DNA from 4 places in the Paenibacillus pasadenensis genome. Region 3 is predicted to be linked to each of the others. Evidence: riboswitches for the same ligand, from Rfam matches in the RefSeq annotation. Region 3 holds a riboswitch; each other region holds the start of a gene.

Region 1 (5,714 bases), on a different contig from region 3:
GAAGGCATTTCGGAAAGGCAAGAATTGCAGACGATCTTTCCTTTGAAGTAAGCGACGTTCTCCGCGTTTCCGCAGAAGATGCAGGCAGGCTCGTATTTCTTGAGCATGATGCGCTCTCCGTCCACGTAGATCTCCAGGGCGTCCTTCTCCCCGATTCCGAGGGTGCGGCGCAGTTCGATCGGGATGACGACGCGTCCGAGCTCATCGACTTTACGTACAATTCCGGTAGACTTCATCATAGGGCAACTTAACCCCTTTCGTAGGTTCATGTATCGTCATGTTTCGACAAAAAGCTACTTTTTATGATCCCTATCATACCAACCATTCCCAAAACAGTCAACCTGCCTTTTTGGCCGCGATTCGCGAAGAAATAAGGCATTGCAGGCGGTACAAGGGGTTCCAACTTAGGCTATCTTACTATAGACAAGTTTCAATTGGAAATATATTTGCGACATCATTCGACAAAAACCTGGGGTTTTTGTCGAAACTATGAACAGAAAGCAAGGTGGGGCAATGGCGAGGCTGGAAGAAGAAAAGGTGTTCAAGGATCCTGTCCATAAGTATATCTACGTGCAAGATCAGCTGATCTGGGATCTGATCGATACGCCGGAATTTCAGCGGCTGCGGAGGATCCGCCAGCTCGGCACGACCTACCTGACCTTTCACGGGGCGGAGCATAGCCGCTTCAGCCATTCGCTGGGCGTATATGAGATTACCCGCCGGATCATCTCGCAATTCGAGCGGAGCGAGTACCCGGATTGGCCGAGGGAAGAGAAGCTGCTCTGTCTGTGCGCGGCCCTGCTTCACGATCTGGGGCATGGACCGTTCTCCCACTCGATCGAGGAAGTGATGGAGTTCGACCATGAGGAATGGAGCTGCCATATAATAGAGGGAAAGACGGAAGTGAACCGGCTCCTGCGCACGGTGGAGGCCGATTTTCCGAGCAAGGTGGCCTCGGTCATCCGCAAGAACTACGAGAAGCCGATCGTCGTCAATCTCGTCTCGAGCCAGATGGACGCGGACCGGATGGATTACCTGCTCCGGGACGCCTATTTTACCGGAGCCAACTACGGCACGTTCGATCTGGACCGGATCCTGCGCGTGCTGAGGCCCCATCAGGGGCGGATCGTCGTCAAGGGGAGCGGGATGCACGCGGTGGAGGATTATCTCATGAGCCGGTATCAGATGTACTGGCAGGTGTACTTCCATCCGGTGACCCGCAGCTCGGAGATCATCCTCCGGAAAATCTTGCTTCGCGCCCAGGAGCTGTGCCGCTCGGGCTATCCGTTCGGGTGGATTCCGGATCCGATCGTCAAGCTGTTCCAAGGCCAGCTCGATGTTCCTTCCTACCTGAAGCTCGACGAGGCGCTCGTGCAGACGGCGTTCGTGGCATGGACGGAAGAGGAGGACAAGCTGCTGTCGCAGCTGTGCTCGCGGTTCCTTCATCGCAAATTGTACAAGTATATAACCTTCGAGAAAGAGCATGAATCAGAAGCGCAGCTGTGCTTCGAGGAAATGGCGGCGGCGGGAATGGATCCGGGCTATGAGCTTGAAATTGATTTCCCGTACGATCTTCCTTATCATGTGTATCGATCCGCGACCGAGGGCCTGACCGATGGAGGAAGGGGCAAGCCACCCATCCTGCTGCTCGAGCCGAGCGGAGCCGTAACGGAAATCTCGCTGCGCTCCGATGTCGTTCCCTCGATCACGGGCATGCACCGAGGCCATTACCGCCTGTATTATGATGAAGAAGCCGCCGGACGGATCCGGCATAAGCTGAAGCCGCGTACGGCGGCCCGTCTGGGCTTGGAGCAGAGCGGCGAAGCATGAAAGGAGTCGAACCATGAAAGGAATCATCGACACGCACACCCATATGGACTCACCGAAATTCGACAACGACCGCGCCGAAGCGATTCAGCGCGCGCGGGAAGCCGGCGTGGAGCTGCTGTTCAATGTCGGCTTCAACCGGGAAACGATCCCGACGACGCTGGAGCTTGCCGAATCTTATCCCTTCGTCTACGCCATCGTCGGCTGGCATCCGACCGACACGGCCGATCTGCGCGAGGGCGATCTGGCCTGGATCGAGTCGCTGATGAGCAATCCGAAGGTCGCCGCGCTCGGAGAAATCGGGCTCGATTATTACTGGGACACCTCGCCGAAGGAGGTCCAGCAGCAGGCGTTCCGCGACCAGATCGCGATCGCCAAGCGATGCCGCAAGCCGATCGTCATCCATAACCGCGACGCCCATGAGGATGTCGTCCGCATCCTCCGCGAGGAGAAAGCGGAGGAGGTCGGAGGCATCATGCACTGCTTCTCCGGCAGCTGGGAAACGGCGAAGCAGTGCCTCGACATGAACTTCTACATCTCCTTCGGCGGACCGGTCACGTTCAAAAATGCAAGGGTTCCCAAAGAGGTGCTCGCGCAAGTGCCGATGGACCGATTGCTGCTCGAAACGGACTCTCCTTACCTCGCTCCGCACCCCCATCGCGGCAAGCGGAACGAAACCTCTTTCGTCACGCTCGTGGCCGAAACGGCTGCGGAAATAAAAGGTAAATCTGTAGAAGAAATCGTTTCCATCACATCGGCAAATGCAAGAAAATGTTTCCAAATTTCTTAAAATGGCGTGATATCGGATGAAAAAAGACTTGTGGAGGAGAAAGATTGACCTTTCCTTGAATAAAACGTCCGTCATCGCCCGAAAACCCTCGATTTTGAATCTCAGAGGATTTTATCGTGTCTTTACAATCGCTTGAAGGAAACGGTATGATTCAACACAGAGCTTTGAGTGATGCAGGATTTTCATCATTCGCTTAATCTCCCCGAACGGGGGGAGCGGGGGAACCATCGCAGCAGAAGGGGACGCAAGCCGTACATACCGAAGGGATGACGCTTGACCGCCAGACAAGCTGTACTTTTCCAGGGGTGAATTCGCCGGGACCACGAGCAGGGTCCTTGAGCCGATAGGGCAGCTCTCTTGCCCGAACCCGTCAGCTAACCTCGTAAGCGCATATAAGAGAGATCAACCTCGTGCTCCACTTCCACCTGATCGTGACCACCCGGGAAGCCACGAAACAGATCCTCTGTCGACGGCTTCTTTTTGTTTGAATAATGAATTATACGTCGACATAGGGTTAACGGTGGAGGTGAGGCGAGGCTGCCAGCGGCGTGCTGCTCGGCACGTACAAAACCTAATAGTCGCGTCTTGAATTATCATGCGTAACACGAGGCGGCGGGGCTATGTAAGGAGGACCGAAGAAGTGGGCGCTATCCCTTTAAAGGAAACCCATGTACAACGATCATCCAGCAAGTCTTTCCAATGGCGATGGAAGCATGACAACCTGCGTTTGATTATCCTTAGCATAACGATCTCACTCGCAATGACTTTCATGTTTTTGGTGTTGCTGAAAGGGACGTCGGAAAAAAGCGTCTCTCTGGTGCTGAACGGGCAGGAGAAAATCGTAAGCACGAGCCATTCCTCGCTCCAGCAGCTGCTGGAGGAGCAGGCGATCGCGGTCGGACCGCATGACGAGCTGTCGATTCCGCTCGGCGCCGCGCTTCAGGAGGGCGACCGCATCGTGATCGACCAGGCGGTGCCGGTGACGATTCTTGCCGACGGCAAGGCCCTGCAGGTGAAGACCACCAAAAAGACCGTGGAAGCGGCGATCGGAGAATCCAATATTGCCGTACGGGAGCAGGATAAAGTATTCCCGAGCTCCGAAAGCAAGCTGAAAGCCAACATGACGATCCGCGTCATGAGAATCGACAAGCATCAGATTACGACCAAGCACGACATCCCGTTCACCGTCGTCCGCAAGCAGGACGCTACCCTGGAAAAGGGGCAGCTCAAGATGGTGAAGGCCGGCCAGAACGGCCAACTCGTCAAAACCTTCGAAAAGGTGTACCAGGACGGCAAACTGGTCACGAAGACTCTGCTCGCCAAATCCATGGAGAAACAAGCCGTCAGCAAGGTCGTGGCGGTGGGAACCAAGGAAAAGCCCAAACCGAAGCCAGCGGTCCTGACCGCGGCATCCTCATCTCCAGCCCTAGCTCAGACCAAATCCGGTCTCGATCTCAAAGCCAAGAAAGTTCTCACCAACGTTACCCTGACCGCGTATACCGCCGGATTCGCCTCCACGGGCAAATCCAAAGGCGACCCCGGTTACGGCGTCACCGCCTCCGGAGCGAAAGTGTCCGAAGGGCGCACCATTGCAGTCGACCCGGACGTCATCCCGCTGGGATGGTGGGTGTATATAGAAGGCATCGGCTTCCGCCGCGCCGAAGATACGGGCGGAGCGATCAACGGCAAGAAAATCGACGTGTTCTACGAAAGTGAATCCTACGTGAAAAAATTCGGCAAGAAGCGAGGCTATACGGTCTATGTCCTTGGACCGACCAAGCCGAAGCTGAGCTGATCTTTTGCGAGCGGGCCCGCTGTTTTTCAGCGGCCCGTTTTGGGCGTTTATAAGGAAATAGCGGGGAGTAAGGGACGGCGAAAGGGTCAAAGCTAGTTGTGATCTTTTACCCTGTCGCAAGCAAGCGGAACCAAAGGAGACAAGCCAGTGATCAAGGAAATCATCGTGGTCGAGGGCAAGGACGACACGACGGCGGTCAAGCGGGCCGTCGAGGCCGATACGATCGAGACGAACGGCTCGGCTGTCGGCGAGGAGGTGCTCCGCCGGATCGAGCTGGCGATGGAGCGGCGCGGCGTCATCATCTTCACCGACCCCGACCACGCCGGGGAACGCATCCGCAAGATCGTCTCTCAGCGCATTCCCGGCTGCAAGCATGCGTTCCTGCCTCAGGAGGACGCCCTTTACCGCGGAGACATCGGCGTCGAGAACGCTTCGCCGGAGGCGGTGCGGCGCGCGCTCGCATCCGTGCGTACGGAAGGCGCGGCCGGCGAGCCGGAAATCACCCATGCCGATCTGATGGAGGCGGGGCTGCTCGTCCATCCGGATGCCGCGCGGCGCCGGCTGCTCATGGGCAATCGGCTCGGCATCGGCTATTGCAACGGCAAGCAGTTCATGAAGCGCTGCGCAAGCTTCCGGATCAGCCGGAAGGAGTTCCGCGAGGCGCTGGAGCAGATGAAGGAGGAAATCGGATCATGACCGATGTAGCGACACCGAGAAGGACGAAGGAAATCATCGAGCGGCACGGATTCTCCTTCAAGAAGAGCCTGGGCCAGAACTTCCTGATCGACCCGAACATCCTGAACAAGATCGTGTCGGCCGCAGGGCTCGACAAGACGAAAGGCGCGCTCGAGATCGGTCCCGGCATCGGCGCCCTGACCGAGCAGCTCGCCCGCCAGGCGAAAGCGGTCGCCGCGGTCGAGATCGACCAGCGCCTCATCCCGATCCTGCAGGAGGTGCTCGGAGCGGAGGAGCATGTCTCGGTCGTGCATGCCGACGTGCTGGAGCTCGACCTGCAGCAGCTGTTCCGCGACAAGTTCGCGGAGACGAGCGCGGTCAGCGTCGTCGCCAACCTGCCCTATTACGTGACGACGCCGATTCTGATGAAGCTGCTCGAGCAGCGGCTGCCGCTGGAGAACATCGTCGTCATGATCCAGAAGGAGGTCGCCGAGCGGATGGCGGCGAAGCCGGGCACCAAAGCCTACGGCAGCCTCAGCGTGGCGGTGCAGTACTACGCGGTGCCGGAGCTGGTCTGCATCGTGCCGCATACGGTGTTCATCCCGCAGCCGAACGTCGACTCGGCGG
Region 2 (5,714 bases), on a different contig from region 3:
GTCGTCCCTCCCACGGCCGCGAACGGCGCCGGGGGCATGGAGTATCCGACGCTCGTGACCGCCTTCGGCGCCGATACGGACAATCCCGGCTACAGCCTCGAGCGCACCGTCGTGCATGAGATCGGGCATCAGTACTGGTACGGCATGGTCGCGTCCAATGAATTCGAGGAAGCCTGGCTCGACGAGGGCTTCACCTCCTACTCGGAGGACAAGATCATGGAAAGCGAGTACGGCGTCGAGCCGCGCACCGCGCTGGAGGCGAGCTACGTCACCGATCCCGCTCCGCTCAAGCTGCTGTCCTGGTCGTACGGCTCCCATGGCCGCTACGCCGACAACGTCTACAGCCGGGCGAAGCTCGTGCTGACCGGCATCGAGCAGCGGACGGGACCGACGATGATGAACAAGATCCTGCGGACGTATTTCAACCAGTACAAATTCAAGCATCCGACGACGGCCGACTTCAAGCGGGTCGTGGAGCAGGTGACCAAGGACAGCTGGGACGACTACTTCAGCCAGTTCGTCTATGGCGGCCAGACGGCCGACTACGCGGTCGACTCGATCCGCGTCTCCCCGCTGGAAAGCGGCGGCGGCAAGCCCGGCTACGAGTCGCAGGTCGTCATCCGCCGCCTCGACGGCGTATACGGCCCGGTGAACATCCGCTTCCGCTTCGCCGACGGACGGACGATCGAGCGCATGTGGGACGGCGTGGAGGCCGACACGAGCTTCAAGCTGACCTCCTCCTCCCCGCTGCTGTGGGCGGCGGTCGATCCGGATCGGCTCAACGTGCTGGACAACCGGCAGATCAACAACTTCCTGCGCGCCGAGGCGCCGGCGGACCAGCGGGTGCGGATCAGCCTCGGCATCGTCAAGGCGCTGGAATGGCTCGCAGGAGCGTTCGCCTGGTGAGGGCGGCGGAAGAAAGGAGCGTGATCCCGTGTCCACCTATCTCAAGCAAGGCTGGGGGCTGACTGTCAAGCATCTGCCGATCGCCGCCTTCCTGTTCCTGTACCGGCTGCTGTGGGGCTTCTTCCTGTACCGGCTCGTCGACTCCGTCGTGCGCCCGCTCGTGCAGCGCTATCCCGGGGCGGACGGAGCCGCCACCGGCGCAGACGCGATCTTCTGGGCGGAGTCGCAGTTCCGGCTGCTCAAGACGGATCTGGCCCATCCGTATCTGTGGCTGCTGGGCGGACTGCTGCTCGCCCGCCTGCTGCTCGGTCCGCTGCTGAGCGCCGGACTCGCCTACTCCGTGCGGCATGCCGCGGAATCCGGAGCCGAAGGAGGCACGCGCTTCCTCGAGGGCATCCGCGTCTGCTGGAAGCCGTTCATCCTGCTCGCTGCCGCCGAGCTGACGCTCGCGCTCGCTCCGGCCGTCTGGCTTGCGCGGGAGGGCTTCCAACGCTTCCAGCACTACAGCTCGCTGCCGCAGCTGGCCGCGGACGCGCTGCCCTGGGCCGGAGCGTGGCTGCTCTGGATCGGACTGCTCCATGTGCTGATCCTCAGCCTGCAGTTCGGCGCGGCAAGCGGCCTGGGCGCAGGGGCGAGCTTCCGCCAGGCGCTGCGCCGCCTGCTGCCGCTGGCAGGCGTCAGCCTCGTCCTGCTGCTGCTGTCGGGCCTGCTGCAAGCCGGCGTCAGCGCTGGGGCGATGGCCTGGGCCGGCCTTGCCGCCATCGTCATCCAGCAAGGGTATCATTTCGTCCGCACGCTGATCGACGTCTGGATCCTCTCCGCGCAGTACAGCTGCTGGTCCGACAAGCCAGATGCCGGAGGACGTCAGGTTAGTTGACAAATCCGAATGTCCATCCTATAATTGTGTAAATTCTCTGACAATTTTGTCTTGTTTTTCGGACCCGAATGCGGTGTATATAACATCCAGGCCGGCCGCGCAGCGCCGCCCCGGCACCGCCCCGCGAACACCAAACCTTCATCTGCCGATGATCGTACGATCATCATCCGCAGCTTTAATGGAGCATAGAAGCCATCGAATGCAGGACATGCTAGAGGAGAGTTTCATTTTAGAGAGAGAGGAAAGATTGACCATGACCGAAAAAATCTACGCCTACTACGAGCAGCTGCATCAAGCGACCGGCGATCTGCTGGACCGCGCCGGCGCCTACCGGAACGCGCAGGAGCTGGAAGCCCTGCAGAGCGAGCACGCCCGCCTGCGCCCGGAAGGGCTCGACCTCAGCGAGGCCGCGCTGACCCGCCTGATGGGCATGCGCACGAAGCTGCTCACGTTGATGGAAAACTCGCTGTACACGGCCTGATCCCCCGATTCGGATCGCTCCGGCGCGAACGACGCGCCGACCGCAAAAGCGCCCCTCGCGAGGGGCGCTTTTTTTCGATGCGGCAGAGCCGAAGCGGCCCGCCGGCAGAGGCGTCGATTCGACTCCAGCCCCCGAAGCAAGCGCTGTCATTTGTCTCTTTCAACATGAGAATTATGAGAAAATGTCGGGAAAGGGAGGAAAATAGCTTAAAGAAAAGAATACCACTTCCAGAAGCAGTTCAAACATGCCGAGTTCCATGACTATGGAAACGGGGGAACCATCTCAGGGTGAATTGATTTCGCCCTCCTCGCCGCAAGGCAGGAAGGCCGAGAAATCATAGGGAACCTTCAACCGAACCCCACAGCTAACCTCGTAGGCTCTGGAAGGAGCACTTCAGCTTTGAAGAAGAAAGCCGCAGCAATCGCACTCGGACTTGCCCTGCTGTTCTCGGCAGGCGCGCAAAGCGCATCGGCAGGATCCAAAATGGACGGCGTCATCAGCGACGTCATCGGCACGCCGTACAAGTCGGCGGGCACCACCTCGAAAGGCTTCGACTGCTCGGGCTTCACGTCCTACGTGTTCAAGCAGTTCAAGATCACGCTCCCCCACTCGTCCGCGGCTCAATCGGCCATGGGCAAGAAGGTCGCCAAAGACGACCTGAAGGCGGGAGATCTCGTGTTCTTCAATACGAGCGGCAAGGGCGTCTCCCATGTGGGCGTCTACGTCGGCGACGGCAAGTTCGCTCACGCTTCCTCAAGCCGAGGCGTGACGATCAGCGAGCTGAGCGAGTCCTACTACGCCAAGCGCTATATGTCCGCCCGCCGCGTCATGGACGAAAAGACGTTCGAGAAGTACGCGGACGACGCTGCCGACCAGCCGGACGGCGGTCCGGACGTCGATTAAAAGCCTTTCGAAGTCGGACGAGCAGACCGCAGCAAGCCTCCCCTCGGAGCGCCTGCTGCGGTTTGTTTGCATTCCGGCAGGGTAGTACGGAAAGAGCATGATCGGCCGCGGCCGATCCAAGGAGGCAAGGACATGTATCTGTTCATCCACCGCAAGGATCTCCGAGCGGGCGATCTGCGCGCGTTCGACTACGCCGCCAGCCTTGGCATGCCGGGCATCCATGCGCTGATCCTCGACCCGGCGCAGCTCGGGGACGGCCGCGCCGAGTCCCATCCCGGACGGCATTTCCTGCGGGCGGCCGGTCTGCTGCTGCGGGATTATGCGGCGCAAGGAGCCGAGCTGCAGCTGCTGCACGGCAATCCCGCCCTCGTGCTGGACGAGCTGCTCGAGCGGGAGCCGATCCGCGAGGTCGTCGTCACCGCCGACCATACGCCTTATGCGCGGCGGCGGGACGAGCGGCTCGCCGCCGTCTGCCGCAGCCGGGGCGTGCGCTGGACGGCGCTGGAGGACGTGCCGCTCGCCGATCTGGACGCGTTCCAGGAGCAGACGGGAAGAAAAGAGCCGTACCGCGTGTTCACGCCGTTCTACCGGGCGTGGAACGGTTATGTCCGCTCGCGGCTCGCGCCGCCTCCGGCCGTCGCTGCCGGCGGCCTGCCGATCGCCCGGCTCTCCGGCGGCGGCAGCTGGAGCGTGCCGGGCGAGCTGGCCGGCCTGCTCGCGGCCCCCGTGCCGGAGGACGAGCGGCCCGAGCGGCAGCTGGAGCGGTTCCTCGGCGGCAGCCTGCAGGCGTACGAGGAGCTGCGCGACCGCTACGCGCTGGATGCCGGGAGCGGCCTCTCGCGCTGGCTGAACGTCGGCGCGCTGTCGGCCCGGCGCGCCTACGGCCTCGCCCTGGATGCCGCCCGGACCGAGGACGGGCGCGAGCCGCTTGCCTTCGGCGGAGCGGCCGACTGGCGGGCGGACGCCGCGGGCCAGCTCGAGCTGGCGCTGCCGGGCAGCGGCGAAGGCCCGGGCTCCGCGCCGCGCGATCCGTCGGCCGCGGCGGCGCGCTCCGGCGCGGAGAGCTGGATCCGCCAGCTCGCCTGGCGGGAGTTCTACCTGTACCAGGCGCGGTTCGACGCGGACTTTTTCCGCTATGAGGAGCAGGTCGACCTGTCCGGCCTGACGGAGCGGCATGCGGAGGCATGGCGGCAAGGCCGCACCGGCATCCCGCTCATCGACGCGGCGATGACGCAGCTGCGGACGACCGGCGAGCTGCCGAACCGGCTGCGCATGATCGCGGCGATGTTCCTGTGCAAAAACCTGCTGGCGCCGTTCACGGCGGGAGAGCGATGGTTCCGCGAGCAGCTGCTCGACTACGACGCTACGCTGAACCGCGGCGGCTGGCTGTGGAGCAGCTCGCTCGGCTTCGACGCCGCTCCGTACTTCCGCATCATGAATCCGGTCGTCCAGTCCAAGCGCTGGGATCCGGACGGCGCCTACATCCGGCGCTGGCTGCCCGAGCGGGCCGGATGGTCCGCCGCCGCCGTGCACGAGCCTTCGCCGCAGGCGGTCGTCGACCTCAAGGCGTCGCGCGCCCGCGCCATCGAGACGTACAAGCGGCTGCTCGCGAAGCCTTCCCGCCCGCTCGATCGTCTTCATTAGAACACATAGACAAGGCGCAACCAAGACTACGCCAGCGAAGGAGACGCACATGGGAATGCCTCGACCGACACCAGCCCCCGCCCGGGCAGACGCCCGCGCCGCCGTCCGGCGCAAGCCGCGACGCAAGCGGAGCCCGCTGGGCGGGCTGCTCATCGTCGCCGGACTGGCCGCCGGGACGCTCGCCCTGCTCAAGCTGGAGCTGCCGCGGGCGTTCGACAAGATCGTGCCGCAAGGCCTGTACCGCGACGTGCCGCCCGTCGCCGGCCTGCATCCCGAGGTTCGGGCGGCGAGCGAGCGGCTCGCCGCCCAGGCGAAGGCCGCCGGCATCGCCGTCGTGTTCACTGACGGCTTCCGCAGCGAGGCCGAGCAGGACGAGATCTACGCCCAGGGACGGGATCGCGAGGGCCGCATCGTCACCCATGCCAAGGGCGGCGAGTCGTTCCACAACTACGGGCTCGCGATCGACTTCGCCCTGAAGGACCGCTCCGGCGACATCATCTGGGACATGGAGTACGACGGCAACAAGAACGGCCGGGCCGACTGGCTCGAGGTCGCCGACATGGCCAAGCGGCTCGGCTTCAGCTGGGGCGGCGACTGGGAAGGCTTCAAGGACAACCCTCATCTGCAGATGGATTTCGGCTACTCGATCCGCGAGCTGCAGCTCGGCAACCGTCCGGACGGCTCGCTGCTCGCGGACGGCACGGCGAGCGGCCCGCCAGAGAAGGCGGAATAATTTACAAATAAACTATTTGCCGATAAACAACCCCGCATAAAGCCCTCTTAAGATAACGGATGAGCACTCGTTCATACCTAATTCTCTTGGGAGGGTTTTTTGAGATGAGAAAATCAAGCAAGACGAGCCGCATCCTGCTCGGGGCGATGCTGGCCGCCGCGACGGCCGTC
Region 3 (5,714 bases):
CGCGGGCGCATGCTGTCCGACAAGCTCGCGATCGGCGACCTGAACGGGCTGCCGATGATCCTGTTCTCCAAGGGAACCTGGTTCCGCACGCTTACCGACGAGCTGTTCGACAAGTTCCGCCTGCATCCCGACGTGCGCATGGAGATCGACTCCTTCGAGGCGATCCTGCGCCTGCTGCATACATGCGGAGCGGCGACGCTGCTGCCGCGATCGTACATCCGGCCGCAGATGGCGGAGGACAACGACCTCATGCTCGTGCCGCTGCCGGAGCTGAAAAAGACTCGGCGCACGACCTCGCTCATCCACGGCGATCCGTCGCTGCTCGAGCCTGTCGTCCGCCAATGGATCGCGGAAGCGGCGGCCGGCTACGCGGCGCGTTCAGGCTTGCCGCTGAGCGCCCGCAGCGGCCTGCCGGGCCAGCCGTAGCCGCTTGCCGGCTCGGTCCGCCGCAGCCGGATGCCCTCAGTCAGCGCTCGCTGACCATGTTCTCGAAGTCCTCGATCCCCTCGTTCGTGCCGATGACGACCATGACGTCGCGCTCGGCCAGCACCTGCTCGGCCTTGGGCGCGATGATGATGCCTTGCGGCTTGTTGACGGCTACGATGCTGCAGCCGAACCGCTTGCGCGGATCGATGTCGGCGAGCGTCTTGCCCGCCAAGCAGCGCGGCACGGACAGCTCCGCCACGGAGTAATCGGAGCTCAGCTCGATGTAGTCGAGCAGGTTCGGCGAGACGAGCTGATGGGCGACGCGGATGCCCATATCGCGCTCGGGATAGATGACCCGATCGGCGCCGAGCTTCTCCAGCACGCGCCCGTGCAGCTCGCTGACCGCCTTGACGACGACCTTTTTGACCCCGGCGTCCTTGACGAGGATCGCCGTCATGATGCTGGCCTGGATATCCCCGCCGATGGCGACGATGCAGCAGTCGAAATTGCGGATGCCGAGCGCGCGCAGAGCCTCCTCGTCCGTCGAGTCCGCGCAGGCGGTATGCGTGAGCGTGCCGCTCAGATCGTCGACGAGCTCCTCGCTGCGGTCGATGCCGAGCACCTCATGGCCGAGCTGCACGAGCTCCTTGCCGAGGCTGGATCCGAAACGGCCCAGTCCGATGACGCAGAATTGACTTCCTTTGGCTCCCTTACCCATTGTCTCTCTTTCTTTCCTTTCCTATCCGATGATGATCTTGCCTTCCGGATGCTTGTAATATTCCTTGCTGGCCTTGGGCCGGAGAGCGTACGCCATCGTCAGCGGGCCGAGCCTGCCGGCGAACATGACGAAGCTGATCACGAGCTTGCTGACATCCTGCAGCCCCGGCGTAATGCCGGTGCTCAGCCCGACCGTGCCGAACGCCGACACCGTCTCGAACAGGATGCGCAGGAAGTCGCGGTCCTCGAGCGTGCAGAGCACCATCGTCGAGGCGAGCACGATGGCGATCGACAGCATCGTGATCGTCAGCGCCTTGAGGATGCGCTCCTTGGCGAGCCGGTAGCGGAACAGCACGATGTCCTCCTTGCCCCGGAGCATCGCCCACATCGCCGCCGCGAGCGTCATGAACGTCGTCGTCTTGATGCCGCCGCCGGTCGAGCCGGGCGACGCTCCGATGAACATGAGGAGGATCATGAAGAACAGGCTCGCCTGGGTCAGCGCTCCGATGTCCACCGAGTTCGGTCCGGCGGTGCGCGTCGCGACCGATTGGAACAGCGACGCGAGCAGCTTGCCGCCGAGGTCGAGCGGTCCCATCGTGCCGGCATTCCCGTATTCGAACAGGAAGATGACGGCCGTCCCGAGCGCCACCAGGCCGCCGCTTGTCAGCAGCACGACCTTGGAGTGCAGCGTCAGCCGCCGATGCCTGCGGAAGTCGACCAGATCGGACAGGACGATGAAGCCGAGGCCGCCGAGGATGACGAGCGAGACGGTGACGAGATTGACGAGCGGATCCGCGACATAGGCGGTCATGCTGCTGTAGTTGCCCATGATGTCGAAGCCGGCGTTGTTGAACATGGACACCGCATGGAAGATGCCGTAATAGACGGCCTGCCCGGGCGGCATGTCGGACAGGAAGCGCAGCGCATACAGCAGCGCGCCGCAGCCCTCGATGACGAGCGAGTACAAAAGGACGCGGCGGATCAGCCGTACGATGCCCTCCATCGAGCCTTGGTTCATCGCCTCCTGCAGCAGCAGCCGCTCCTTGAGCGAGATGCGCTTGCGCAGCACGAGCGCGAACAGCGTCGCCATCGTCATGAAGCCGAGTCCGCCGATCTGGATCATCACCAGGATGATGAGCTGGCCCGCCAGCGAATAATGCGTTCCGGTGTCGACGACGACGAGGCCCGTGACGCAGGTAGCGGATGTCGCCGTGAACAGCGCGTCGATCCAGCGCGTCCTCAGGCCGTCCGCGGTCGCGAACGGCTGCATCAGCAGCAGCGAGCCGAGCGCGATGATGAAAGCGAAGCCGGCGATCAGAATCCTCGGCGGGGAAGGGATGAGCAGCTGCCTCAGCTGCAGCCTCCAAGCGGTCATAGGCGGCCATTCTCCTTTTTTTGCACACGACAAATAGGCACCGGAAACACCCGGTGCCCAGCGCCTGTGTGAGTCCTGTCATGGAAGCCTCCGAGGTTAGCTGACGGATTCGGGCGTGACGGCCGCCCTATCCCCCCGGAAAAGTTCCGAGCGGAATTCACCCCTGCGGATCGGCTGTCCGGCTCCACGAGCCGCCGTCCGCGCTGGTTCCCCCGTTCCCGGCGCTTGTCGTCCGGAATTCGGCAGTTTAAAGTTCTATAGGATCGGATTTGATTATATAGGATAAAGGACAGGTTACCAAATGCGTCCGCAGGCGTTGGCGGCCGATTTGCTTCGTTTTTGGAGGCTGGCGGACATTGCGGAGGATGCTAGCCCCTCCGCGCTCGCTCTTTTGCCCGCTGGCTCGTCCGCGCGGCCGGGCGGCATGGATAAAAGGAAAGCCGCTGTGGTAAGGTTAAACCATGGATCCAACCAGGCAGCGCCATCAGCAAGGAGGACTTCGATGAATTCATCCCATCTTGACCAGGCTTTTCGAAGATACGTTTGGTGTGGCGCAATCGGAGCCGCTTTATTCCTGCTGCTGCAGGTCATCCCCTCGGCAGCCGGAGTCGGCGCGGAGAGCGAGCCGGTCCACCCGGTCAGCCGCGGGCAGGCGATGGCGGCTGCGGCCGACTTTGCCCAGAAGCAGCTGCGCGCGCTGCCCCAGAACGCCCACGCGGTCCATCAGGCCGACAGGCTGATGGCGGGCTATGTGGCGAAGGAGAAGCTGGGCAAGACGCTGGACAGCAGCGCCGGACTCAAGGTGCCCGTCGATGTCTGGCAGGTGACGCAGAACTTCGACGACGGCCGGCGGCTGCTCGTCGAGATCGGCATGACGAGCGGCAAGCTCGTCGGCTGGAAGCAGGTGCTCGGTCCGACCGGAGGCGACGGAGGAAGCTCCGCGCTGGAGGGCGAGGCGCTGGACCGGACGGTCCAGCGACAGGCCGACGAGCTCGGACTCGGCCAGCTGCGACGCTCGGGCCCGGCCAAAGAGGGCTCCGTCCGCTACGAGGCGGCGGCGATCACCGTCGGCGAAGCGGGCCTGATCGTCCTCGCCGCCGGCGAGCGCCTGGAGGGCGAGATCAGGCTGACCCGCTTCCAGCCCGTCTACGAGGTCCCTGCCTCCTACGCCGCCTATACGATGGAGCAGGACCGGCTCGGCGAGCAATTGTCGCTGCTCGGCAATCTGCTGCCGTCCGGTATCATGACGCTGCTGGCCATCGTCTACGCCATCGTCATGAGGCGCTTCACGTCGTTCCGCCGGGGCTGGGCGCTGGCGCTGGTCTTCCTCGCCTTCTACACAATCAACAACTTCAATCTGCTGGACGGCTTGCGGGCGATCTACGGGGGCGAGGTCAACGCAGAGCTGGCGGCGATGGCCCAGCTCGTCTTCATGACGGCGCTCACCTTCGTCATGGCGGTCGGAGCGTACTTCTCGCTCGTGGCCGGAGACGGGCTGTGGCGAGCCCAGGGCCGGCCGCTCTGGACCGCCGGCTCGGAGCCCGGCTTCGGAGCCGAGGCGTGGAGCGCGATGAAGCTTTCCTACGCGTTCGCCTTCCTGCTGCTCGGCCTGCAGACGCTCATCCTCGGCGGTCTCTCGGCCGCCACAGGCGCCTGGGCGACGACGGACGTGACCCAGTCGCCGTACAACATGGCGGCGCTCTGGCTCATGCCGCTGCTCGCATGGTGCGCCGCCATCCAGGAGGAGGCGGTGTACCGGCTGTTCGGCATCGGCCTGCTGATGAAATGGATCAAAAATCCGTTCCTCGCCTCGCTCATCCCGACGGTGATCTGGGCGCTCGGCCATGTCACCTACCCGATCTATCCGTCGACGACGAGGCTCATCGAGCTGACGATCCTCGGCCTGCTGTTCTCGTACCTGTTCCTGAAATTCGGCTTCTTCACCGCCGTCTTCACCCATGCGGTCATGAACAGCGTGCTCATGTCGATGTCCCTGTTCATGACCGGCCGTCCGGCCGAGACGGTCGCCGGCGTCATCTACATCGTCGCGCCGATCGCCGTCGCGTGGCTGATGCGGCGGTACGGCCTGCAAAGGCGCGCGGCCGCCTATCCGCCGCCGGCCTGACGCGGCCGGCGCAGACGAAAAAGACGAAGCGGACTCCCTCCCGCTTCGTCTCTTTTTGCTGGCCGGCCGCCCTCGCCGCTACTCCTCGCGCAGCGCCTCGACGATGCGCTCTGCGAGCTTGTCGCCGATGCCGAGCGGACGGAAGTCCTCGGCCTTCGCCTCGCGGATCTTCTTGAGCGAGCCGAAATGCCGCAGCAGCTGCTTGCGCCGCTTCTCCCCGATGCCGGAAATCGAGTCGAGGCGCGACTCGGTCATCGACTTGCCGCGCTGCTCGCGGTGGAACGAGATCGCGAACCGGTGCACCTCGTCCTGGATGCGCTGCAGCAGGTAGAACTCCTGGCTGTCGCGCGGCAGCGTCACCGGCTCGGGCGGGTCGCCGACCATGAGCTGCGCCGTCTTGTGCTTGGCGTCCTTGACGAGACCGCATACCGGCACCTGCAGCCCGAGCTCGTTCTCGAGGATGTCGTTGGCCGCGCTGATCTGACCCCGCCCGCCGTCGACGACGATCAGATCCGGCAGCGGCAGCCCTTCCTTGAGCACCCGCTCGTAGCGCCTGCGGATGACCTCGCGCATCGTCTCGTAGTCGTCCGGCCCTTGCACCGTGCGCACCTTGTATTTGCGATACTCCTTCTTGTCCGGCTTGCCGTCGGTGAACACGACCATCGCGGATACCGGGTTCGTGCCCTGGATGTTGGAGTTGTCGAACGCCTCGATGCGGCGGATGTCGGTCATTCCCAAATAGGCCGCGAGGCCCGCCTGAGCCTTGACGCTGCGCTCCTCGTCGCGCTCGATCAGCTTGAACTTCTCGTCGAGCGTCACCTTGGCGTTGCCCTCGGCCATCGCTACGACCTCGCGCTTGCGGCCGCGCTGCGGCAAATGCACCTTCACCTTGAGCCAGCTCTGGAGCGAGGCCCTCACCTCGTCGGCGGCCGAGCCCGGGGCCGGGTCCGCGCCGTCCGATTCCGGCTCCGGCTCCGCGAGGCCGTCCGCTTCTGCCGCCGAGTCCGCGGCAGAAGCGGACGCAGCGAGACTTTCCCCGGCGTCCGCCTCGCCTTCCTTGACGGCCGCGGA
Region 4 (5,714 bases), on a different contig from region 3:
TCCGCCAAGCGTCGATCTATTTTGGCTCATGGCTAGCTCTCCTCTTTTCTGTCCGTTCGGCTATGGCTTCAGCGTCAGCTGCTCGGCGATCGGCCCCAGCACGAGGCTCGGGAAGTACGTCAGCGCGCCGACGATGAGCACGGTGCCGAGAAAGACGGCGCCGAACGTAGCCGAATCGGTGCGGAACGTGCCGATCGTCTCCGGCACGGCCTTTTTGGCGGCGAGCGAGCCCGCGACCGCAAGCAGCGTGATGATGGAGACGTACCGCCCCAGGTACATGACGATGCCGGTGCTGAGGTTCCAGAACGGCGTATTGTCGCCTAGTCCCTCGAAGCCGGAGCCGTTGTTGGCCGCGGACGACGTGAACTCGTAGAGCGCCTGGGTAAGGCCATGGTAGCCCGGGTTCGAGATCGTATCGGGATAAGCATAAAGAGCGGCGGCCGTCGGCAGCAGGATGAGCGCCGGCTGCACGAGCAGCGTCAGCGCGATCAGCTTCATTTCGCGACCCTCCAGCTTCTTGCCGAGAAACTCCGGCGTCCGGCCGACCATCAGGCCGGAGAGAAACACCGCCATCAGCGCGTACAGCAGCACGTTCATGAGGCCGACGCCGGAGCCGCCGAACACGGTGTTCAGCATCATGTTCATGAGCGGCACCATGCCGCCGAGCGGCGTGAACGAGTCGTGCATCGAGTTGACGGCGCCGGTTTCGGAGGCGGTCGTCACGACTGAATAGAGCGCGGATTGCGGCACGCCGAAGCGGGTTTCCTTTCCTTCCATGCTTCCTTGGCCGGAATCATAGCCGAGCGCCGCGATCGCGGGGTTCGCCTCCTGCTCGGCCGTCAGCGAGACGCCCAGCATGACGACGAACAGCAGCGCCATGGAGACGAACAGCACCCGCCCCTGCTTCGGATTGCCGACGAGCTTGCCGTACGCGAACGGCAGCGCCGTCGGCACGAGCAGCATGAGCAGCATCTGCAATAGGTTGCTGATCGCGTCGGGGTTTTCGAACGGATGCGCGGAGTTGACGCCCATATGGCCGCCGCCGTTGTTGCCGAGCTCCTTGATGGCGAGCAGCGAGGCGACCGGACCGCGCGCGATCGTCTGCTCCCCGCCCTCCAGCGTCTGCGCGGCGGCAGACGGCTCCAGCGTCTGCGGCACGCCGAGCGCGACGAAGACGAGCGCCAGCACAAAAGCGATCGGCAGCAGCACCCGCGTGATCGAGCGCACGAGATCGACGAAGAAATGGCCCATCGGCTTGCCGGCCAGCCCTCTCATGAACGCCATCGCCGCGCACAGCCCCGTCGCCGGCGAGACGAACATCATGAACACGATCGCGATCATTTGGGACAGATAGGATAAGCCGCTTTCGCCGCTGTAATGCTGCAGGTTCGTATTGGTCATGAAGCTGATCGTCGTGTTGAACGCGAGCCGCGGCTCCATGTTCGCGATCCCGCTCGGATTGAGCGGGAGATAGGCTTGCGTGCGGAAGACGGCGTAGACGAGCAGCAGCATGACGCCGTTGCTGACGATCAGCGCCGCGGCGTAGGCTTTCCAGCTCTGGCTTCCGGGGCGGATGCCCCCGAGGCGGTAGATCAGCCGCTCCGCCGGGCCGAAGACGCGGTCGAGGCCGGTCGGCTCCAGGCTGTAGGCCCGATAGAGATACAGCCCCGCCGGCTTGGCCAGCAGCAGCACGAGCAGCAGCGTGATTGCGATGGATAGTCCTGCCATCATGGGAGGTGGCTCCTTCTTGGGTCAGAATTGGTCGGGGTGAAGCAAGACGTAGACGAGGTAGAGGAACACGGCCGCGACGACAACCCACAGGAGCGCGATCATCGTTCCTCGCGTCCTTCCTGCGCCTGCTTGCCGCACCAGGCGAGCAGGCCGAGCATCGCGGCGGTCAATCCGATCAGCAAGGCGAGCATGCCGATATCCATCATGTGAATGGCTCCTTGTCTTGGCGGGCTTCGTCCTGAATGAGGTAAAAGACGTCCTGCCCGTTTGTATGAATGACATAATCCGCTCCGAGCGACTTGTAGACGCCGCCCGAGCCGCGGCCTTGCGTGACGACGAAGATGCTGCGGCCGGTCCAGCCGCGGAAAATCTGCACATAGCGGCAGCAGAGAGCGAGGCTGCTCTCGAACAGGTAGACGTTGCCGCATCGGCATTCAGGCGCCGGATTGCGGTCCTTTTCGGCCGTATCGATTTGCATGATTCGACCTAAGCCGAGGCGCTCCAGCCGCTGCCTTTCGCGGCGGCTGTTGACGACTGCGGCGCAAGGAATCCGCATGCGCTTCAGCTGCATCAGGAAGCGTTCGCCGGCCGCTGTGGCCGGCGAGACGAGTATCGTTTCGGGATCGAGATCCATGGTGGTTCTCCTTCGGGTGGCGAGGGCGGCGGACGGCTGCGGACCGGGATCCGCTTTGGAAAAAAGCGCGCAAAAAACCACAGAGGCAGCGGCCCCTGTGGTCTTGGTCAGATCACAAGCGTCATCATCCTCTCTCCCGATCGGAGCACGGCGCGCTATGGCGCGCGCCGCCTCCTGCGCTTACGAGGTTAGCTGTCGGATTCGGACGGTGAGAGTCGCCCTACCCGAGGGAGACGGATTCCATGGATCCGCTCCCCCAGGATTCACCCCTGGAGCCGCGGCGGCCGACTCTCACATCGGCGGCCGCAGGCTCCGCTTGGTTCCCCCGTTTTCCATTTCGGAAACTCAGCGTTGTCAAAAGCTGGTCTGGCTAGCTGAGACGAATCTTACACCCGGACTTTTCGGAAAGTAAAGCCGGGCCAGCGGCGAAAATCCGGCCGCGATCGCGCTTGTCGAGCAAGAAAGGCCGATCGATCTCCATTTCTCTCTCTGAATCTCGCTCATTCTCTCGAATTCATCTCGACGCATGCCAAAAACCCGCCTCCATCGCCGATTTCATTCTCGGCAAACGAAGGCGATGGTCGCGCTTACATGAAGCGGGACGGCTGAATTCCGCCTGCGCCGCCTTTTACAGACCGCCCTCTCGTCGCGTAGGATGAGCAGCAAAAAAAAGCGAAGGAGCAATTGCCATGCCCAAATCGGAACACATCCTCGTCTGCCTGTCGTACGGCCCGCACGGAGAGCGCCTCATCCGCCGCGGCGCCGAGCTTGCCGCGGCGGCGGGCAGCCGCTTGGTCGTCCTGAGCGTGGTGTCGGACGTCGAGGCGGCGCCCGGCTCGGCGCAGGAGGAATGGCAGCGCGTCTGGCGCGAGGCCGCGGCCGAAGCAGGCGCGGAATTCCGGGCGGTGCCGTCCGCAGGCCGCAAGGCCGTCGACGTGATCGCGCATACGGCGATGATCGAGCGCATGACGCAGATCGTCGTCGGCCAGCCCGTGCCGACGCGCTGGGAGGAGCGGTTCCACGGCTCCTTCGTCGACGCGCTGCTGCGCCGGATCGGCCAGACCGATCTGCATGTCGTCGCCGTGCAGCGGCTGGACGAGGAGCTGGAGCGGACCCATGAGCGCGGCGTCCGCGTCGCGGTCGCCGCGCGGGACGGCGGCTACGTCATCCAGAGGACCTTGGACAAGAATGGATGCTCCGGCGTCTTTTTCCGCAGCCGCGATACCGAGTTCGAGCATGGCCTGCTGAAGCTCAAGGACGGCAGCAGCCGCAGCCGCGCCTTCAAGGTGCGTCACGGCGCCGTCGTCGATCCCGAATTCCCGGCCTTCTGGCGGAGCAGAAGCTAGGGCGTGTTTGCATAACCCGAAGCGGGATTGCAAACACGCCCTAAGGAGACGTTTTTACGCGATTTTTATTTGGCAGACCGGGTCGCCGGGCGTAAGATCAGCTTAACGAATCCATCCAGCCCGTGAACTCCAGCTCGTCGTACCGGTAGAACTGATCCAGAATCCGCTCGCGATCGTCGAGGAACAGCCCGCCCGCGACCTCCGACACGAGCTTCGGTATCGCATGGCGCATGCCCGACAGCGCGGAGGCGGATAGGCCGCAACTGATCATCGCGGAGTAGTTGAACGTGTGAAGGCCGTGCAGCCGCGACGCGCCCTCCTCGTCCCGGCTCGTGAAGGCGAAGCCCGGCGTCAAATACGGATGGGCGTCGAGCACCGGGCTGGCGATGTCCGCCGGCGCCTCGTACCGGTCGCCCCAGCGGGCGATATGGCGCTCGACCAGCCGCAGCTCGGGACGCAGCGCCGGGTCGGTCAGCAGCCCGGTGCTGACGACGAGGAAGTCGAACGACTCCTCGCCCTGCGGCGTCGTCACGACGGCCCGCTCTCCTTCCGTCCGCACCGCGAGCCAGGGCGCTCCGACATGGAGCCGGAAGCCCGGCCAGGCGGCCGCCCGCTGGAACGTGTCGTTCGTCGGCGGCTGGTTGTGCTTGAAGAAATGCGCCATGACGGCGTACTTGTCCTCGTCGGACAGCCGCGGGAAATGCTCGATCATGCCCGAGTGCTCCATTTGCCGGATCGGATTGATGCGCGGCAGCTCCGGCCGGCGGACGAATACATGCGCCTCCGCGACGCCCGCGGCCAAGGCGAAGCTGGCGTTGTCGAACGCCGACGCGCCTCCGCCGAGCACGGCGATCCGCTTGCCGCGCAGCGCCTCGAAGTCAATCGCCTCGGACGTATGCGCGTACAGCTCGCGCGGCACATGGCGCGACACGAGCGGCGGCACATGCCACTCCCCGCCGCCCTGGATGCCGGTCGCGAGGATGACCTTGCGGGCGAGCAGCTGCGGAGCCGGCGCGCCGGGGCCTTCGAGATGGAGCCGGTAAAGGCCCTTCTCCAGCGGCTCGACGAGCGTCAGCCGCGTCTCGTTGACGACAGGCAGGTTCAGCACCCGGCGGTACCAGCGCAAGTAGCTCATCCAGTCCCCGCGCGGAATTTTGTCGATCGCCTCCCAGCCCTCCGCGCCTGCCTGCGCCTCCCACCAGGCGCGGAACGTGAGCGACGGAACGCCGAGATCGATGGACGGCAGATGCTTGGGCGTACGGAGCGTGTTCATGCGCGCGTACGTTTCCCACGGCCCTTCCTTGCCCTCCGGATTCTCATCGAGGACGATGACGTTCGAGACGCGTTCCTTCATTAAAGCAAATGCGGCTCCGAGTCCGCTCTGGCCGCCGCCGATGATGGCGACGTCATGCACATGGCCTTCGTCATGGCTCCTCGGCTGGACCCAGCCCGCCCCTCCGAAGGCGATATAAGACAGGTCCCGCTGGACCTGGGCGTTCAGTTGCTCTAGGCTCATCCCGCATCGTTCCTTTCTGCTGTTCCGCTTGCCGGCCCGGCGGCTGGAGGTCAGACTATCTGCCGCATCCGATTCGTCTTTTTGGCGACTAGACCGTTTCAACCCTTTATCGCGGCTCTCAATGTCTCCTTCATGTTATATTTTATCACATCATGCGTAAAGAGTTGCGGAAAGAACTTGTAACTCGCCGCCTTCGATTTGTGCCCGTTGACAAGAGCGGGACGATCCTGCTGATGGCTCATATCGCTTTGCGCAGCAAAAAGAGCCGCGCAAAGAGGGCGGCTCGGGGCTTGCCATCGTTCCTGATTCCAGCCTCTTATCGACGGTCATAACGGGCTCAGCTGCTCAACTTCTTCGTTTCGACTCCGTCTCACAATGGCGTTAGGGCGTGTTGATGACGACGCACCGCGCTCCCTAAAGGCAAAAATGGCGTTAAGACGCGCTGATGACGATGCGCCGCGCTCCCTAAAGGCAAAAATGGCGTTAA

The links. Region 3 has a riboswitch for cyclic di-AMP ahead of B8V81_RS07070 (TrkH family potassium uptake protein). Riboswitches for the same ligand answer to the same signal wherever they lie in the genome.
Region 1: linked by a shared signal. The riboswitch ahead of B8V81_RS00125 (resuscitation-promoting factor) and the one ahead of B8V81_RS07070 (TrkH family potassium uptake protein) in region 3 are both predicted to bind cyclic di-AMP.
Region 2: linked by a shared signal. The riboswitch ahead of B8V81_RS10545 (C40 family peptidase) and the one ahead of B8V81_RS07070 (TrkH family potassium uptake protein) in region 3 are both predicted to bind cyclic di-AMP.
Region 4: linked by a shared signal. The riboswitch ahead of B8V81_RS19060 (hypothetical protein) and the one ahead of B8V81_RS07070 (TrkH family potassium uptake protein) in region 3 are both predicted to bind cyclic di-AMP.

Annotation. Positions count from the first base shown of each region.
Region 1 is NZ_NFEZ01000001.1:23,666-29,379, reverse strand. Features, by position in the region: gene B8V81_RS00140 (AbrB/MazE/SpoVT family DNA-binding domain-containing protein) at 1-239, opposite strand, end outside; gene B8V81_RS00135 (HD domain-containing protein) at 514-1,830, shown strand; gene B8V81_RS00130 (TatD family hydrolase) at 1,844-2,617, shown strand; cyclic di-AMP (ydaO/yuaA leader) riboswitch at 2,798-3,021, shown strand; gene B8V81_RS00125 (resuscitation-promoting factor) at 3,258-4,412, shown strand; gene rnmV (ribonuclease M5) at 4,560-5,108, shown strand; gene rsmA (16S rRNA (adenine(1518)-N(6)/adenine(1519)-N(6))-dimethyltransferase RsmA) at 5,105-5,714, shown strand, end outside.
Region 2 is NZ_NFEZ01000004.1:185,220-190,933, reverse strand. Features, by position in the region: gene B8V81_RS10560 (M1 family metallopeptidase) at 1-906, shown strand, start outside; gene B8V81_RS10555 (hypothetical protein) at 935-1,783, shown strand; gene B8V81_RS10550 (hypothetical protein) at 2,037-2,264, shown strand; cyclic di-AMP (ydaO/yuaA leader) riboswitch at 2,500-2,658, shown strand; gene B8V81_RS10545 (C40 family peptidase) at 2,664-3,167, shown strand; gene B8V81_RS10540 (cryptochrome/photolyase family protein) at 3,300-4,811, shown strand; gene B8V81_RS10535 (M15 family metallopeptidase) at 4,861-5,544, shown strand; gene B8V81_RS10530 (alkaline phosphatase) at 5,649-5,714, shown strand, end outside.
Region 3 is NZ_NFEZ01000003.1:805,906-811,619, forward strand. Features, by position in the region: gene B8V81_RS07060 (LysR family transcriptional regulator) at 1-426, shown strand, start outside; gene B8V81_RS07065 (potassium channel family protein) at 467-1,144, opposite strand; gene B8V81_RS07070 (TrkH family potassium uptake protein) at 1,166-2,518, opposite strand; cyclic di-AMP (ydaO/yuaA leader) riboswitch at 2,589-2,773, opposite strand; gene B8V81_RS07075 (CPBP family intramembrane glutamic endopeptidase) at 3,021-4,643, shown strand; gene uvrC (excinuclease ABC subunit UvrC) at 4,722-5,714, opposite strand, start outside.
Region 4 is NZ_NFEZ01000004.1:2,232,215-2,237,928, reverse strand. Features, by position in the region: gene kdpB (potassium-transporting ATPase subunit KdpB) at 1-30, opposite strand, end outside; gene kdpA (potassium-transporting ATPase subunit KdpA) at 61-1,728, opposite strand; gene B8V81_RS26310 (potassium-transporting ATPase subunit F) at 1,753-1,833, opposite strand; gene B8V81_RS19060 (hypothetical protein) at 1,934-2,365, opposite strand; cyclic di-AMP (ydaO/yuaA leader) riboswitch at 2,528-2,726, opposite strand; gene B8V81_RS19055 (universal stress protein) at 3,055-3,711, shown strand; gene B8V81_RS19050 (FAD/NAD(P)-binding protein) at 3,809-5,227, opposite strand.